DNA from 2 places in the Micromonospora sp. NPDC049580 genome. Region 1 is predicted to be linked to the other one. Evidence: riboswitches for the same ligand, from Rfam matches in the RefSeq annotation. Region 1 holds a riboswitch; the other holds the start of a gene.
The links. A riboswitch is a leader RNA that binds a small molecule or an ion and turns the genes downstream of it on or off. The one in region 1 is predicted to bind thiamine pyrophosphate.
Positions count from the first base shown of each region.

Region 2: another riboswitch for thiamine pyrophosphate. It lies ahead of AB0J68_RS20735 (ECF transporter S component); the one in region 1 lies ahead of thiE (thiamine phosphate synthase).

Region 1 is NZ_JBFAPG010000204.1:510-9,834, forward strand. It holds gene AB0J68_RS17775 (thiamine phosphate synthase) at 1-194, opposite strand, end outside; gene AB0J68_RS17780 (thiazole synthase) at 191-970, opposite strand; gene thiS (sulfur carrier protein ThiS) at 967-1,167, opposite strand; gene thiO (glycine oxidase ThiO) at 1,158-2,384, opposite strand; gene thiE (thiamine phosphate synthase) at 2,381-3,004, opposite strand; TPP riboswitch at 2,999-3,108, opposite strand; gene AB0J68_RS17800 (ThuA domain-containing protein) at 3,399-9,245, shown strand; gene AB0J68_RS17805 (hypothetical protein) at 9,317-9,325, shown strand, end outside.
Region 2 is NZ_JBFAPG010000273.1:232-8,030, forward strand. It holds gene AB0J68_RS20710 (acyl-CoA dehydrogenase family protein) at 1-1,886, opposite strand, end outside; gene AB0J68_RS20715 (DUF6328 family protein) at 2,008-2,511, opposite strand; gene AB0J68_RS20720 (SIS domain-containing protein) at 2,764-3,513, opposite strand; gene AB0J68_RS20725 (AAC(3) family N-acetyltransferase) at 3,510-3,779, opposite strand; gene AB0J68_RS20730 (alpha/beta fold hydrolase) at 3,850-4,680, opposite strand; TPP riboswitch at 4,788-4,892, shown strand; gene AB0J68_RS20735 (ECF transporter S component) at 4,970-5,557, shown strand; gene AB0J68_RS20740 (ABC transporter ATP-binding protein) at 5,705-7,135, shown strand; gene AB0J68_RS20745 (energy-coupling factor transporter transmembrane component T) at 7,132-7,799, shown strand, end outside.

The sequences.
Region 1 (9,325 bases):
CCGTCGACGTCGGCGAGGATCGCGCGCAGGTCGACCGCGAGGGCGGCGCGCTCGGCGCGGGGCAGGTCCTTCTCCCGCAGTACGACCCACCGCACTCCTCCGGCGACCGCTCCCGCGACGACCCGTTCAAGCCCGCCCGTGGCGACCAGCCGATCGGTCAACAGGACCACCCCCGACGGCACCAACCCCGTCACAGGTCTGGTCTTCCCTCGTCGGGAGTGGACGGCAGGGCGTGGAAGCGGCGGGCGATACGTCCCGCACCGGCGGCCAGTCGGCCCGCCTCGACGGCGTACCGCATCGCCGTGGCCATCGCCACCGGATCGGCGGCCCGGGTCACCGCGCTGGCCAGCAGGACCGCGTCGCACCCCAGCTCCATGGCCAGGGCCGCGTCGGACGCCGTGCCGATGCCGGCGTCCAGGATCACGGGCACGTCCACGCTCTGCCGGATCAGCCGGATGTGGTGCGGGTTGCCGATGCCGAGCCCGGAGCCGATCGGCGCCCCAGCGGGCATCACCGCGGCACAGCCCACGTCGGCGAGGCGGCGGGCCAGCACCGGGTCGTCACTCGTGTACGGCAGCACCGTGAAGCCGTCGGCGACCAGCTCCTCGGCGGCGCGGAGCAGTTCCACGCCGTCGGGCAGCAGCGTCCGCTCGTCGCCGATCACCTCCAGCTTGACCCAGTCGGTGTCGAACGCGTCGCGCGCCAGCCGGGCCACCTTCACCGCCTCGGTGGCGGTGTGGCAGCCGGCGGTGTTCGGCAGCAGCCGTACGCCGCACCGGTCCAGCAGGTCCAGCAGCCCTCCGGCGGTGCCCGGGGCGGTGCCCACCCGGCGCAGCGCCAGCGTGACCAGCTCCGTACCGGACGCCCGGATCGCCTGTTCCAGCACGTGCAGGTTCGCGGTGCCGCCGGTGCCGAGGATCAACCGCGAGCAGAACGTGACCCCACCCAGTTCGAAGGACACGCCGCTCACCCGCCCTGCGCGGCGGTCAGCACCTCGACGCGGTCACCGTCGCGCAGCACCGTGCCCGGCCAGCCGGCCCGGGGCACCACCTCGCCGTTGACCGCGACCGCGACGCCACGCTGGTGCGGGGCGACGTCGCGGACCAGGTCGGCCACCGACGCGCCGCCGGGGACGCTGCGCCCGGCCCCGTTCACCGTCAACTCCACAGGTCCTCCTCGGTCGTCCGTCCAGGTCCGCTCACGTCGCCCGCGCCGGGCCGTGCCGCGTCGCCGGCCGGAGAGGCGACGGCGAACCGGCGTCCGCTCACGTCGCCCGCGTCGGGCCGTGCCGCGTCGCCGGTCCCGGTCGACGACGCGACGGCGAACCGGTCCGCGCCGAAGGGCGCGAGCAGCGGGTCGGGCACGCCGGTGGTCACCAGGTCGGCGATCTTCTCGGCGGTGATCGGGGTGAGCACGATGCCGTGCCGGTGGTGCCCGGTGGCGGCCAGGACGTCCGGCCGGCCGGGCAGCGGCCCGAGGATCGGCGCGTTGTCCGGCGTTCCGGGCCGCAGACCGGCGACCGCCTCGACCAGGTCGTACTCGGTCAGCTCGGGCAGCAGGTCGACACCGGCGCGCAGCAGCCGCAGCACCGCGCCGGCGGTGACGCTGGTGTCCGCCCGCTCCTCGACCGTCGCGCCGAGGACCACCTCGCCGTCGGCGCGGGGCACCAGGTAGACGTGCTCGCCGTCGGCGTACCCCCGGATCACGTGCCGGAAGCCCGGCGCGACGCCGCCGGGCGCGCGCAGCCGGAGGATCTGGCCCTTCACCGGCCGCACGGGCAGGCCGGTGAGCGCGGCGGCCCCGCAGCCGGCGGCGACCACGGTGACCCCCGCGTCCACGTCGGACAGCCGCCGGACCGGCTGCGGCACGAGCACCGCGCCGGCCCGCCGCGCGGCCGTGCGCAGCGCCGGCACCAGCAGCCGGGGGTCGACCTGGTGGTCGGTGGGCGCGAGCGCGCCGCCGCGCACCCGAGGGGCGAGCGCCGGTTCGCGGTCGCGCAGCTCGCTGGGGCGCAGCGGCGTCACTGGCAGACCCAACCCCTGTTGGTACGCCCAGAGCCGGCGTGCCTCGGCGAGGTCGTCGCCGGTCAGCCCGACCATCAGGGTGCCCTCGGTCCGGTAGCCGATCTCGGTGCCGCTCGCCTCGGTCAGCTCGGCGGCGAACCCGGGCCAGCGGGCGGCGGACGCCACCAGCAGCTCGGTCAGCCGCCGCTCGCCGAAGTACGCCTCGGCGACCGGGGAGAGCATGCCGGCGGCGACGGCCGATGCCCCCGACCCGGGAGCCGGGTCGTGCACCTCGACGCGCAACCCCCGGATGGCACAGCGCCACGCGATGGCCAGTCCGATCGGGCCCGCGCCGACCACCGCCACATCGGTGCGCGTCACGCCAGCGCCCGCAGCAGGTCGGCGGTCGCCCGCGCGGGGTCGGCGGCGTCGGAGAGCGCGCCGACCACCGCCACCCCGTACGCCCCGGCGGCCCGCAGCGCCGGCACCCGGTCGGCGGTCACGCCGCCGATCGCGATGACCGGCACGTCGACGGCGTCGGCGACGGCGCGGACGCCCGCAGGCCCGATGGGATCCGGCAGGCCGTTCTTGGTGCTGGTGGCGTGGCACGGGCCGACGCCCAGGTAGCTGGCCCCGGCGGTGACCGCCTCGACCGCCGTCTCCGGCGCGCGTGCGGTGGCGCCGAGCACGCCGGTCGGGCCGAGCACGTGCCGGGCGGCGGCGACCGGCAGGTCGTCGGCCCCGACGTGCCCACCGGCGGCGCCCACCGCGAGCGCCACGTGCAGCCGGTCGTTGACCAGGCAGGTCGCTCCGTACGGCGCGCAGAGCGCCAGCACCCGGCCGGCCAGGTCGTACGCCTCGCGATCGGTCGCGGAGTCCTCCACCCGGACCTGCACGACGAGGTCGGCGCGGGCCGCCGCGAGGGCGGCCCGGACCACGGTGAGTGGGTCACGCCCGGGTCGGGTGTCGGTGATCAGATGCAGTCGTCCAAGGGACGGCACGGCAACACTCCTCCCTGCGCCGGCATTACCCGGATCAGGTTCGACGGTCGGGGGCTGTCAGCCCCCCTCTCAGCCCGGTACACCGGGCTCCCGTGGGTTACTTGCGTGTCACCGTACGACAGTTCCGCCGGTCTGCCAAGGGAGCGGCCGCCGGCCGGACAGGGTCCCATCGATGGGGTACTTTCTCCGGTCCTGTTCGGAATGTCGCACGCCGTTGCAGAACCGTTACCGGCCGGCATCTTGCCCGACATGGATACACCAGAATTAATTTGTTCAGCGATTCGACAAAATGCCGGTGGGGACGCCCTGGCACGGCCTCCCCGCCGGCTCCATCCGGGACGGTCTTCGGCAGCCGGCCCCCGCGATTCCTGTCCACCGCGACATTGGAGGCGGCGTGTCCCGTTCTCGTCGTACCCGTTTACCACTCACCGCTACCCTGCTCTCCCTAGCGCTCGCCTCGACGACCCTGCTCGGGTCGCCGGCGCAGGCGGCTCCGGCCGCGGCGCAGGTCCCCCCGCGAGACGCGCAGGCCGCGGCTCCGGTCACTCAGGTGGTGCCGAAGGCACCGAAGGCCGCAGCGGCCGACCCCTACTCCGTCCTGGTCTTCTCCAAGACCGCCGGCTTCCGGCACGACTCCATCCCCACCGGCATCGCCGCCATCCAGCAGCTCGGCGCGGCGAACGGGTTCACAGTGGACACCACTGAGGACGGCGCCTCGTTCAACGACGCCAACCTCGCCAAGTACAAGGCCGTGATCTGGCTCTCCACCACCGGTGACGTCCTCGACGCCGACCAGCAGGCGGCCTTCGAGCGCTACGTGCGGGCCGGCGGCGGTTACGCCGGCGTCCACGCCGCCTCGGACACCGAGTACAGCTGGGCCTGGTACGGCGACCTGGTCGGCGCGTACTTCGCCAACCACCCGCAGAACCAGCAGGCCACCGTCAAGGTGGAGGACCACGCCCACCCGTCCACCGCCGAACTGCCGGACCGCTGGTCCCGGTTCGACGAGTGGTACAACTTCCAGACCAACCCCCGGCCAAACGTGCACGTGCTGGCCAGCCTGGACGAGAAGAGCTACACCCCGGGCGCCGGCGCGATGGGCGCCGACCACCCGACCGCGTGGTGCCAGGACTTCGACGGTGGCCGCTCCTGGTACACCGGCGGCGGGCACACCCGGGAGTCGTACGCCGAGCCCGAGTTCCTCAAGCACCTGCTCGGCGGCATCCAGACGGCGGCCGGCGTGGTCGACGCCGACTGCGGCGCCTCGAAGACGTCCAGCTTCGAGAAGGTCACGCTGGACAGCAACACAAGCAACCCGATGGAGCTGGACATCGCCCCCGACGGGCGGGTCTTCTACATCGAGCGCGACGGCCGGGTGCAGATCATCAAGCCCGACACCGGCAGCACCGTCACCGCCGTCGACCTGGACGTCTTCACCGGCAACGAGGACGGCCTCATCGGCATCCGGCTCGACCCGGACTTCGCCACCAACAAGTGGGCGTATCTCTACTACGCCCCGAACGACGGCGTCACCCGCAACCTGCTGTCCCGGTTCACGGTGACCGGCGACACCATCGACCCGGCGAGCGAGAAGCAGGTGCTGCGGGTCGACACCCAGCGCAACACCTGCTGCCACGCCGGCGGCAGCATGACCTTCGACAGCGCCGGCAACCTCTACCTGGCCACCGGTGACAACACCAACCCGTTCGAGTCGAACGCGTACTCGCCGCTCGACGAGCGGCCGGGCCGTCAGGACTACGACTCGCAGCGCACCTCCGCCAACACGAACGACCTGCGCGGCAAGGTGATCCGGATCCACCCGGAGGACGACGGGACGTACACCGTTCCGACCGGCAACCTCTTCGCGCCGGGCACCGAGAAGACCCGTCCCGAGATCTACGCGATGGGCTTCCGCAACCCGTTCCGGATCGGCACCGACCCGAAGACCGACACGCTGTACGTCGGGGACTACGGGCCGGACGCCAACGCGGACAACCCGAACCGGGGCCCCCGCGGTCTGGTCGAGTGGAACGTCGTGACCCCCGGCAACTACGGCTGGCCGTACTGCACCGGGACGAACGAGGCGTACAACGACTACACGTTCCCGTCCGGCCCGAGCGGTCCGAAGTTCGACTGCGCCGCGCCGGTGAACAACTCGCCCAACAACACCGGCCTGACCAACCTCCCGCCGGTCGTCCCGGCCACCGTCGACTACGGCTACGCCGGTGACGCGCGGTACCCGGAGATCGGTGGCGGTGGCGCCCCGATGGGCGGTCCGGCCTACCGGTACGACGCCAACCTCAACTCCACCCGCAAGTGGCCGGCCTACTACGACGGCAAGGCGCTGCTCGGCGAGTGGAACCAGAACAAGATGTACACGATGCAGATGACCGCCGACGGCAAGTCGTTGGTGGACATCAACCAGCTGCTCACCGGTATGCGCATGATCCGGCCGATGGACTTCGAGTTCGGCCCGGACGGCGCGCTCTACCTGATCGAGTGGGGCACGGGCTTCGGCGGCAACAACGACGACTCCGGCATCTACCGGATCGACTACACCGCCGGCGACCGCGCACCGATCGCCGCGGCGTCCGCCAACCCGACCTCGGGGCCGGCGCCGTTGACGGTCGCCTTCTCCAGCGCCGGCTCCCGGGACCCGGACGGCGGCGCGCTCACCTACGCCTGGACCTTCGGCGACGGGCAGACCTCCACCGAGGCCAACCCGACGCACACGTACGCGACGGCGGGCAACTACACCGCCCAGCTCACCGTGACCAACCCGAAGGGCCGTACCGCGGTGGCCAACGTGCCGGTCACCGTGGGCAACACCGCACCGACGGTGAGCATCGAGTTCCCGCCGGACGGTGGCTTCTTCAACTGGGGTGACCAGGTCCGCTACACGGTCAAGGTGACCGACCCCGAGGACGGGCAGATCGACTGCGCCCGGGTGAACCTGCAGGTGCTGCTCGGTCACGACGAGCACGCCCACCCGCTGGAGCAGCACACCGGCTGCACCGGCACCGTCCAGACGTCGCTCGCCTCCGGGCACGGCGCCGAGGCGAACGTGTTCGCGGTCTTCGAGGCCACCTACACCGACAAGGGCGGGGCCGGCGGGTCCGGCGCGCTCACCGGCCGGGACATCGAGATCCTGCAGCCCAAGCAGAAGCAGGCCGAGTACTTCACGGCTACCGGACGGGTGCCGGGCGGCACCGGCGGCGGAGACGCCGGCGTGCAGCGGGAGACCGGGGCCGACACCGCAGGTGGCGGCCAGAACATCGGGTTCATCGAGGACGGCGACTGGTGGTCGATCGTCCCGGCGGACCTGACGAACATCACCGAGATCCGGTTCCGGGCCGCCTCGGCCGCCGCCGGCGGTCGGATCGAGGTCCACGCGGGCGCCGTCGACGGACCGGTCGTGGCCACGGCCACCGTTCCGGCGACCGGCGCGTGGCAGACGTACACGGACGTGAGCGCGCCGGTCACCGGTGCCGCGAGCGGCTCGCTGTACTTCGTGGCCCGCGATCCGAACGGCGGAACGGGTTCCCTGTTCAACGTCAACTGGATGGACTTCGTCGGCCGCGGCGTCACCGAGAACGGGCCGCCGGTGGTCACCGCCACCGCGACCCCGGCCACCGGCACCGTGCCGGTCACCGTCTCCTTCGACGGCACGGCCACCGACGCCGAGGGCGACACCCCGCTGACGTACGCCTGGGACTTCGGTGACGGCGGTACGGCGTCCACCCTGGACGCCAGCCACACGTACACAAGCGTGGGAGCCTTCACGGCCACCCTCACGGTGACCGACAGCAAGGGCGCCAAGTCGTACGCCACGGTGCCGGTGCGGGTGAACGCGCCGGACACGTCCTGCTTCGGGGCGCGTTCGGACGACTTCAACGGCACCAGCCTCGACAAGGGCCGGTGGACCAGCGTGGTCCGGGAGAACCAGCTCTACTCGGTCAGTGGCGGCGCGCTGCGGCTGCCGACCGGGGTCGGTGACCTCTACGGCGCGCGCAACGACGCCACCAACCTGGTGCTCCAGGCGGCTCCGAGCGGCGCCTGGGAGATGACCACCAAGGTCACCCTGCCGGTGACGGCCAACTACCAGCAGGCTGGCCTGCTGGTCTACGGCGACGACGACAACTACGCCAAGCTGGACCTGCTCTACAACGGCAGCCGGCGGGTGGAGTTCATCCGGGAGACGGCCGGAACGCCGCGCAACGACGCTGCCGACAACGCCGCCGCACCGGCGGGTGACACCGTGTACCTGCGGATCACCAGCGACGGGACGAACCTGACCGCGGCCTTCTCGGGCGACGGGCAGACCTTCACCCCGGCCGGCCGGTCGGCCGCGCTCGCCGGCATCACCAACCCGCGGATCGGGGTCTTCGCGCTCAACGGAGGCACCGAGGCACCCGTGGTCGACGCGGCCTTCGACTCGTTCCAGGTCACGCCGGACGCCCCGGCCGGCCCGATCGACCCGTCGGACGAGTTCACCGGCGACACGCTGGACAAGTGCCGGTGGGACGCGATCCTGCGGGAGGACCCGAACGGTTACCGGGTCACCGGTGGCGCGTTGCGGATCGACGTGCCGAACGGTGACATCTACGGCACCAGCAACACCGGGCCGAAGAACTTCATCCTCCAGACCGCGCCCTCGGGCGACTGGACCCTGGAGACGACTGTCGACGGCAGCCTGCTGAACGAGCAGTACCAGCAGGCCGGTCTGCTCGTGCAGGCGGACGACGACAACTACCTGAAGTTCGACTTCATCGCGGACAACCAGGCCGGCCAGACGGTGACGCGGCGGATCGAGTTCCGCAGCGAGATCGGCGGCGTCGTCCAGAACCCGCAGCCGGAGGCCACAAGCCTCACCTCGGCGGTGTGGCACCTGCGGCTGGCCCGCAGCGGCAACACCTTCACGGCGTCGTACTCGGCCGACGGGACGACCTGGACCACGCTGGAGGCGCTGACCAACAGCGCGGTCGGGGCCACCCCGAAGGTCGGTCTGTTCACCCTCGGCGCCAACCAGACGGCGTCGAAGACGGCCTCGTTCGACTACTTCCGGTTGAGCACGAAGGTGGCCGACGAGAAGGCGCCGGTCACCACCGCGGCGGTGTCCGGCACCCCCACCGACGGGTGGTACACCGGGCCGGTGACGGTCACCCTGACCGCCGCCGACGAGGCCGGCGGCAGCGGACTGGCCGGTACGGCGTACCAGCTGGACGGGGCCACCACCTGGACCGACTACACCGCTCCGGTGACGGTCAGCGGCGACGGGGCGCACGAGCTGCGATTCCGCTCGACGGACCAGGCGGGCAACGTGGAGTCGACGAAGACCGTCTCGGTCAAGATCGACGCCACCGCGCCGGTCACCACGGCGACGTTCGCTCCGGCGAACGACGCCGGCTGGCACAACGGGACGATCCCGGTGGTGCTGACCTCGACCGACGCCGGTTCCGGAGTCAAGACGGTCGAGTGGTCGCTGGATGGCGGCGCGTGGACGCCGTACTCGAAGCCGGTCGAGGTGACCGGTGACGGGCAGCACGAGCTGCTGTACCGCTCCACCGACAAGGCGGGCAACGCCGAGACGCTCAAGTCGGCGATCCTGAAGATCGACGGCACCAAGCCGACGCTGCTGGTCTCCGGTATCGCCGACGGCCAGCTCTACGGGGACAGCCAGGACGTTCGGGTGTCCTGGCAGGCCGTCGACCCGACCTCGGGCATCGCGACCGTGGTCGGCCAACTGGACGGCAAGGCGTACGCCAGCGGCACCCTGCAGGCCATGTACGAGCTGCCGCTCGGCCTGCACGAGCTGACCGTCACCGCGACCGACAAGGCCGGCAACACGACGACCTCGGCGGTCCGGTTCTTCGTCACCACCTCGTTCCGGGACATGCAGAACCTGCTGGACCGGTTCAAGGCGACGGGGCGGCTCTCGGCCAAGGCCCACAAGGATCTGACGAACAAGCTCGACGCCGTCCGTAAGGCCGAGGCGGCGGGCAACGACAACAAGGCGCTCAAGGAACTGACCGCATTCCGGAAGCTCGCCGCGGACACCAAGCTGGTGACCGAGGCGGAGATCCGGGACGTGCTGATCCGCGACGCCGACGCCATGACGGTGCGGCTCGGCGGAACGCCCGCCAGCAACGCCGGGGTCAAGGCGAACGACGGCAAACCCGTCAAGGGTGCCGGGCGACTGAGTGGCGACGTCACCCGGCTCGCTCCGGGCCGCCAGCTCTGATCCGACGAGGCCCCTCCCCGACGCCACGGTGTCGGGGAGGGGCCTCCCTCATCCGTAGTGAGGAGATGTCCGTGACGGGT
Region 2 (7,799 bases), on a different contig from region 1:
CGGCCGGCGAGGATCCGCTTGGCGGCGGCGGTGTCGACGGAGTCGGTGTTGTCCCAGAGTGCCGTGAACAGCGCGTCCACCCGGACCAGGGCCTGCCGGCAGAACAGGTCGGCCAGCTCGACGTTCTCCGGCCGCGTGTCGCGCTCGGCGGACGCCCGGACGCAGACGGCGGACATCGCGAACAACTCCGCGCCGATGTCCACCACGCGCCCGAGGAACGCCTGCTTGCGCTCCATCTTTCCCTGCCAGCGGGACATCGCGTAGAACGTCGACCGGGCCAGCTTGCGCGACGACCGTTCCACCTGGCGCAGGTGCGCGGCCAGGGGCCCGAACTCGGCGTACGCCGATGGGCTCTGGCCCTTGCCGACCGCGAGGGTGGGCAGCCACCTCGCGTAGAACGCTCCCGCACGGGCGCCGGCGCGGGCCTTGCGGCCGAGCCCCGCCTCCGGGTCGATGATGTCGCCGGCCACCGAGAGGTGGGCGTCGACCGCCTCCCGGGCGATCAGCAGATGCATGATCTCGGTCGAGCCCTCGAAGATCCGGTTGATCCGCAGGTCGCGGAGCACCTGCTCGACGTTGGCCGGGCGTTCGCCGCGGGCGGCCAGCGAGTCGGCCGTCTCGTAGCCACGCCCGCCCCGGATCTGGATCAGCTCGTCGGCGATCTTCCAGGCCATCTCGCTGGCGTACAGCTTGACCAGCGCCGCCTCGATCCGGATGTCGTTGCGGTCGTCGTCGGCGAGCAGGCAGCACAGGTCGAGCATGGTCTCCATGCCGTACGTGGTGGCGGCGATGAAGGAGAGCTTCTGGGCGACCGCCTCGTGCTCGCCCACCGGCCGGCCCCACTGGACCCGGTCGGCGGCCCACCCCCGGGCCACGTTCAACGACCACTTGCCGGCGCCCACGCACATGGCCGGCAGCGAGAGCCGACCGGTGTTCAGCGTGGTCAGGGCGATCTTGAGCCCCTTGCCCTCACCGCCGATGACGTTCTCCGCCGGCACGAACACGTCGTGGAACCGGGTCAGGCTGTTCTCCAGACCACGGAGGCCGACGAACTCGTTGCGCCGCTCCACGGTGATGCCCGCGCTGTCGCCGTCCACCACGAACGCGGTGATCCCGCCGCGCCGACCCTCGGCGGCGGGCACCCGGGCCATCACCACCAGCAGGGTCGCGACGATGCCGTTGGTGGCCCAGAGCTTGACCCCGTTGAGTCGGTAGCCGGTGCCGTCCTCGGTCGGCTCGGCGGTGGTGGCGAGCCGGGCCGGGTCGGAGCCCACGTCCGGCTCGGTGAGCAGGAACGCGGAGACCTCGCCCGCGGCGAGCCGGGGCAGGAAGCGCTGCTTCTGCTCGGTGGTGCCGAACATCTTCAGCGGCTGCGGCACCCCGATCGACTGGTGGGCCGAGAGCAGCGCGCCGATCGCCGGGCTGACCGAGCCGGCCAGCATCAGCGCCCGGCAGTAGTGCAGGTTGCTCAGCCCGAGGCCGCCGTACTTGCGGTCGATCTTCATGCCGAACGCGCCGAGGTCGGCCAGCCCGTGGAACACGGAGTCCGGAATGGAGGCGTCCCGTTCGATGGCCGCGCCGTCCACCTCGGAGGTGAGGAAGGCGCGGAACCGACCAAGGAACTCCTCGGCGCGGGCCACGTCGTCCGGGTCGGAGCGGGGCCAGGGATCGATCAGGTCGAGCCGGAACCGCCCGAGGAACAGCTCCTTGCCGAAGCTGGGCCGATCCCAGGTGGACTCCCGGGCGGCCTCGGCGACCTGCCGGGCCTCCTTCTCGGAGACCTGCCCCGCCTCCGCCGGCAACGGCCCGGTGCTGCCCGGTGTGACGCTGCCGGCTTCGGAGTCGGGGCCGTCCGGTGCCGGTCGGCCATTCTGCGTCGTGGTCACGGCTGCCCCCTCGAACCTCGGTTGCGGCTGCGTCGACGTGCGCGACTACCGTCACGCTACCCCCGGTTGTTACCCAGGGGTAGCGCTGCGTGCGGATCGTCTGCTCGCTGCTCCGGCGGGGTCAGCGGCCGCTGAGCGTGTCCGGGTCGTCATCGTCGTCATCGATGTCGTCGTCCCCCCAGTTACGGCGGGCGAACGGCAGGATCACCCAGAACAGGAGGAACCAGAGCCCGGCCAGCGCGCTGAGCAGGAACGCGATCGGCCGGTCCAGCACGAAGTCGGTGATCAGCAGGACCGCGCTGACCATCGCGATCAGCATGAAGGCGAGGCCGCCGGTGGCCATCCGGTGCGCGAACCGCACCAGCTCCGGCTTGCGCCCCTGACGGAACAGCGCCCGGTGGAACGCCACCGGCGAGATGATCATCGCGGTGGCGGCGGCCGCGGCGAGCAGCGCGACGATGTAGACGTCCCGCTGGAACTCGCTGGTCCGGGTGAACCCGTTGCTGAACGGCAGGGTGAGCAGGAAGGCGAAGAGGATCTGCACGCCGGTCTGGGCGACCCGCAGCTCCTGCAACAGGTCGGCGAAGTTGCGCTGCCAACGCTGCTTCTCGGTCTCCTTGGACACGCGCTACCTCCGGTCAGACGGTACTGCCGGCGGTCCCAGCCGCCGGCAGCAACGCCAATGCCCCACACGGCCGAGCGCGAAACAGGCTCACGACACGTTCCGGCCATCTCCCCGTCGCCCGCCGGTCATCGCCCGGTCGCCACGCCGTCGCCCGCCCGCCCCAAGCCGAGCCGCCCGCGCCACCCGCCGTGCCGTCGCCCGCCCGCGCCATGCCGACCGCCCGGGTCGCGCCATCGCCCGCGCCGCCGGGGGTCAGGAGCCCCGGCGGATCCGGCCGGCGTATCTGGCCTCCAGGGCCGTGTTGTGCGCGTCGCCGTCCGGGATGTTCGCCGACAGGTAGACCGGGGGCCGCTCCCCCGTCGCCAGCAGCCGGGCGACGACCTCCACGGTGATCTGCTGCGCCAGCAGCGCCGCCGTGATCGAGGAGACCGCGCCGACCGCGCCACCGCCGGGCAGCGGCAGGGTCGCGTCGCCGTACGGTGCGCCGTTGTCGAGCACCACGTCGGCGAGGTCGGCCAGCTTGCGCCCGGACGGGTGGCGGGACGTCATCCGGCCGGAGTGCTGCGCCGAGGTGATCGCCACCAGCGGGTGACCATGCTCCTTGACCAGCGTGGCGAACTCGACCATCGCGCCGTTGACCCCGGAGTTCGACGCGAGCACGAAGACGTCGGCAGCCTGTACGGGGGCCAGCTCCCAGAGCCGGTGCGCCACCGCCGGGTCCCGCTCCAGCAGCGGCCCGAGACGATCGGCCGGTTCGCCGCCGAGCAGCACCAGGTCACGCAGCGCGATCCGGTTGGTGGGCACCAGACCACCCGCCCGACCGGCGATCTCCATGGCGAGGGCCTCCGAGTGCCCGGTGCCGAAGGCGTGCACCACCCCGTCGGCGCGTACCGCTTCGGCGATCAGATCGGCGGCCCGCCCGACCGCATCCCGCTGGCTGGCGGCCACCCGGCCGATCGTCTCGGTCACCACGGCCAGGTAGTCCTCGGCGCTCACACTCATGCGTCCTCCGTCGTCCGGTTGCGGGCCATCCACTGCACCGCGAAGTCGACCGCCGCCCGCTGGCGTACCAACCTCCCCGTCCCCGCGCCCACCGGGCCGCAGCGCACCGCCCCGGTGGCCTCCAGGTCCCGACCCAACGCGCCGAAGTCGCCCGCGTCGAGCCGGGGCGTACACCCAGCAGGCGCAGCTGCGCGGCGAGCGAGCGACGGGTGTCCGGCCCGCCGGCAGGTGCCGTCACGGCGCTCCTCCGCCCGGCGCCGGCCCACCCGGCGCCCGTCTGCCCGGCGTTCGTTGGCCCGGCGCTCGTTGGCCCGGCGCGTCTCGGCACGGCACGGCTCAGGCCGTCCCGGCGATCCGGGCCAGGACCGCCTCGGCCAGCGCGGCGGGTGCGGCGTCCGGAATCCAGTGGCTCACCCCGGGCAGCGGTACGAAGCGGTAGTCACCTGTGACATTGGCCTCGCACGCCTCGGCGGCGGTCCGCCCGATGGCGACGTCCCGGTCGCTCCAGACGTAGGTGGTGGGTACCGCGACCGGGCCGACGCCGGCCAGGTCGGCACGGGACATGGCCCGGTACCAGTTCAGGGCGGCGGTGAGCGCACCCGGCTCGCGCATCGGGTCGGCGTAGCGGTCCACCCGGGAGGCGTCACCCACCCCGCCGAGCATCTTGCGCAGCGCCGTCGCGTGCCACGCCAGCAGCACCTTCTCGGCCTTGCCCGGCTTGCGGAACAGCGCGATGTACGACGAGCGCGCCTTCTGCTGGCCGTCGGTGGCGAGAGCGTGCGCCATGGCCGCCGGATGCGGCACGGACACCGCGGTCAACGTACGGACCCGCTCGGGGTGCGCGGCGGCCACCGCCCAGGCCACGATCGCGCCCCAGTCGTGGCCGACCAGGTGGACGGCGTCCACATCGAGCGCGTCGAGCACCGCCACCACGTCGGCGACCAGTTCCGGAATCCGGTACGCGACCACCGCCTCCGGCCGGGCACCCGGCGAGTAGCCCCGCTGGTCCAGCGCGTACGTGCGCAGCCCGGCGGCGTGCAGTGCCGGCACGACGTCGTCCCACTCGCCGCTGTGCTGCGGGAAGCCGTGCAGCAGGAGGACGGGAATGCCGTCGGCCGGGCCGCCGGTGCCTATCTCGAACGTGAGACCTCGCGCGTCGACCTGCATGATCGGCAGCCTACCCAGCCGGCCGAGCGCCGGCCCTGATGCGCGGGCGGCCGAATGCCCTGCTGGGCCGTTACCCCTGGTCGGTGCTAGCGTCACCGAGACAACTTCACATCCGACAGGGGAGCGCACAGCGCTGAGAGTGCGGGCACGCCCGCAGACCCTCGAACCTGATCTGGGTAATGCCAGCGCAGGGAGTTCGGTCGACCTCCAGCCGCGCCGTGAGTCCGGTGCCACCGGGCGCGCGGCGTGCGTCTTCTCCTGGTTCGTTCCACTGAACTGGGAGCACAGCATGGACAACACCACCAGCCGTTGGCGCACCATCGACATCGTGGTCGCCTCGGTGATCGCGGTCGCCTTCGGCGTCATCTTCTGGGCCTGGGGCCTGGTCTGGAGCGCCACCGAGGGCGCGTTCGCCTTCTTCCCGCCCGCGCAGACGCTGATCTACGGCGTCTGGCTGCTGCCGGCCGTCGTCGGCGGCCTGGTCATCCGCAAGCCCGGCGCCGCGCTCTACTGCGAAACGGTGGCCGCGGTCGTCTCCGCGCTGCTGGGCAGCCAGTGGGCCGGCACGGTGATCCCCCAGGGCATCGTGCAGGGCATCGGGGCCGAGCTGGCGTTCGCCGCTTTCCGGTACCGGTCGTACCGGCTGCCGACCGCCGTGCTGGCCGGCGCGCTGACCGGTCTCAGCGCGGCGCTGTTCGACTTCTTCGTCTGGAACGTCGACTACGCGCTGGGCGACTACCGCATCCCGTACGCCCTGCTCACCATCGTCAGCGCCACGATCATCGCTGGCGTGGGCGGCTGGCTGCTCACCCGCGCCCTGGCCAACACCGGCGCGCTGGACCGCTTCCCGGTAGGCCGAAACCGCGCCCTCATCTGAGGGCGCGACTGTCCCCGTGATCAAGAGGTTTGCGTCAACGGAAGCCGGAATTCTGACGCAAACCTCTTGATCACCGGCGGGGAGACGGCGGGGAGACGGCGGGAGGACGGCCGGGAGTGGCAGGGAGTGGCAGGGAGGGGGTGTTGGGTGGGCGGGGTACTGCTGCGGGGGTTCGGGTGGCGGCATGCCGGGCGGCGGGCCTGGGCTGTGCGCGGGGTGGATCTGCGGGTCGAGGCCGGAGAACGGGTGCTGCTGCTCGGGCCCTCGGGGGCCGGTAAGAGCACCCTGCTCACCGCGCTGGCCGGGCTGCTGCCCGAGGATTCCGGTGAGCAGGAGGGCACCGTCGAGATCGACGGGCTCGACCCCCGTAAGGCGCGGGAACGGGTCGGCATCGTCTTCCAGGACCCGCAGACCCAGCTGGTGATGGCGCGCAGCGGCGACGATGTCGCGTTCGGGCTGGAGAACCGGGGCGTGCCGACGGACGAGATCTGGCCCCGGGTCGACGAAGCGCTGCGGCGGGTCGGTTTCCCGTACCCTCGCGACCGCAGCACTGCCGCGCTCTCCGGCGGCGAGCAGCAACGCCTGGCCCTGGCCGGCGCGCTTGCCCTGCGGCCCGGCCTGCTGCTGCTCGACGAGCCGACCGCCAACCTCGACCCGGACGGGGCCGCCCTGGTCCGGGGCGCGGTGGCGGGCGCGCTGGACGCCGACACCACAGTGATCCTGGTCGAACACCGGGTCGCCGAGGCGCTGCCACTGGTCGACCGGGTGGTCGTCCTGGAGCCCGGCGGCGGGGTCCGCGCGGACGGGACGCCCGAGGCGGTCTTCGCCGCGCACGGCGCTGCCCTCGCCGCCGAGGGCGTCTGGGTGCCCGGTCACCCCATCGCGCCCCGCACGGCCACCGCGGCCCCCGGCGACCTGCTGCTCACCGCCGACCGGCTCGGCCTGCCGCCCCGGCTGGGCCCCACCGACCTGGCGGTACGCGCCGGAGAGGCACTCGCCGTACGCGGACCCAACGGCGCCGGCAAGTCCACCCTGGCGCTGCTGCTCGGCGGCCTGCTCAAACCGGGCGCCGGCCGCGTCACCGCCTCGGCCGAGTTGGCCGGCGCCGACCACCGCGCTCCCCCGCACCGCTGGCGAGCGCCCGCGCTGGCCCGACGGATCGGGTCGGTCTTCCAGGACCCGGAGCACCAGTTCGTCACCGGCACCGTCTTCGACGAGCTGGCGCTGGGGCCACGCCGGACGGGTCAACCCGAGGCTGCCGTCCGGGAGACCGCCGCGGGGCTGCTGGACCGGCTGCGGCTGACCCGACTCGCGGCCGCCAACCCGTACACCCTCTCCGGTGGGGAGGCGCGGCGACTGAGCGTGGCGACGGCCCTGGCCACGGCGCCCCGCCTGCTGATCTGCGACGAACCGACCTTCGGGCAGGACCGGCGGACCTGGCGGGAGCTGGTCGACCTCTTCGCCGACCTGCGGGACGCCGGGCACGGCGTGGTCACGGTCACCCACGACCTCGACTTCGTCGCCGCGCTCGCCGATCGCACGGTCACCCTCCAGCGGGCACCGGACGGCGCCCGGTGATCAGCATCGAGCCGATCGCCGCGCCCGGCGCCCCGCTGGCCCGGCGCAACCCGGTGGCGAAGGTGGCCGCCGCGCTGGTCTTCTCGTTCACCCTGCTGGCGACGCTCGACCCGGTGGCGCCGGCGATCGCCATCGCGGTCGAACTGGCCGTCCTGCCGCTGTTCGGCGTCCGCTACCGGATGCTGGCCCGGCGGGCCCTGCCCCTGCTGCTCAGCGCCGCCGGCATCCTGGTCACCCTGGTGCTCTTCGCCGCCGACCAGTCCGGCCGGATCCTGCTGGACGCCGGGCCGGTGCTGGTGAGCACCGGCGTGCTGCGCACCGCTCTCGGCCTGGTGCTGCGGGTCTTCGCGGTGGCCCTGCCCGGCGTGATCGTCTTCGCCACCACCGACCCGACCGACCTGGCGGACGCGCTGATCCAGAACGCGAAGGCGCCGGCGCGGTTCGCCGTCGGGTCGCTGGCCGCGTTCCGGCTGGTGCCGCTGCTCGGTCAGGAATGGCAGATGATCAGCATGGCCCGGCGGGCACGCGGCGTCGACGCCGGACGCAACCCGGTGGCGAAGCTGCGGCTGTTCGCGTCCACGGCGTTCGCGCTGCTGGTCGGGGCGATCCGCCGGGGCACCCGGCTGGCCGTCGCCATGGACGCGCGCGGCTTCGACGGCGACAC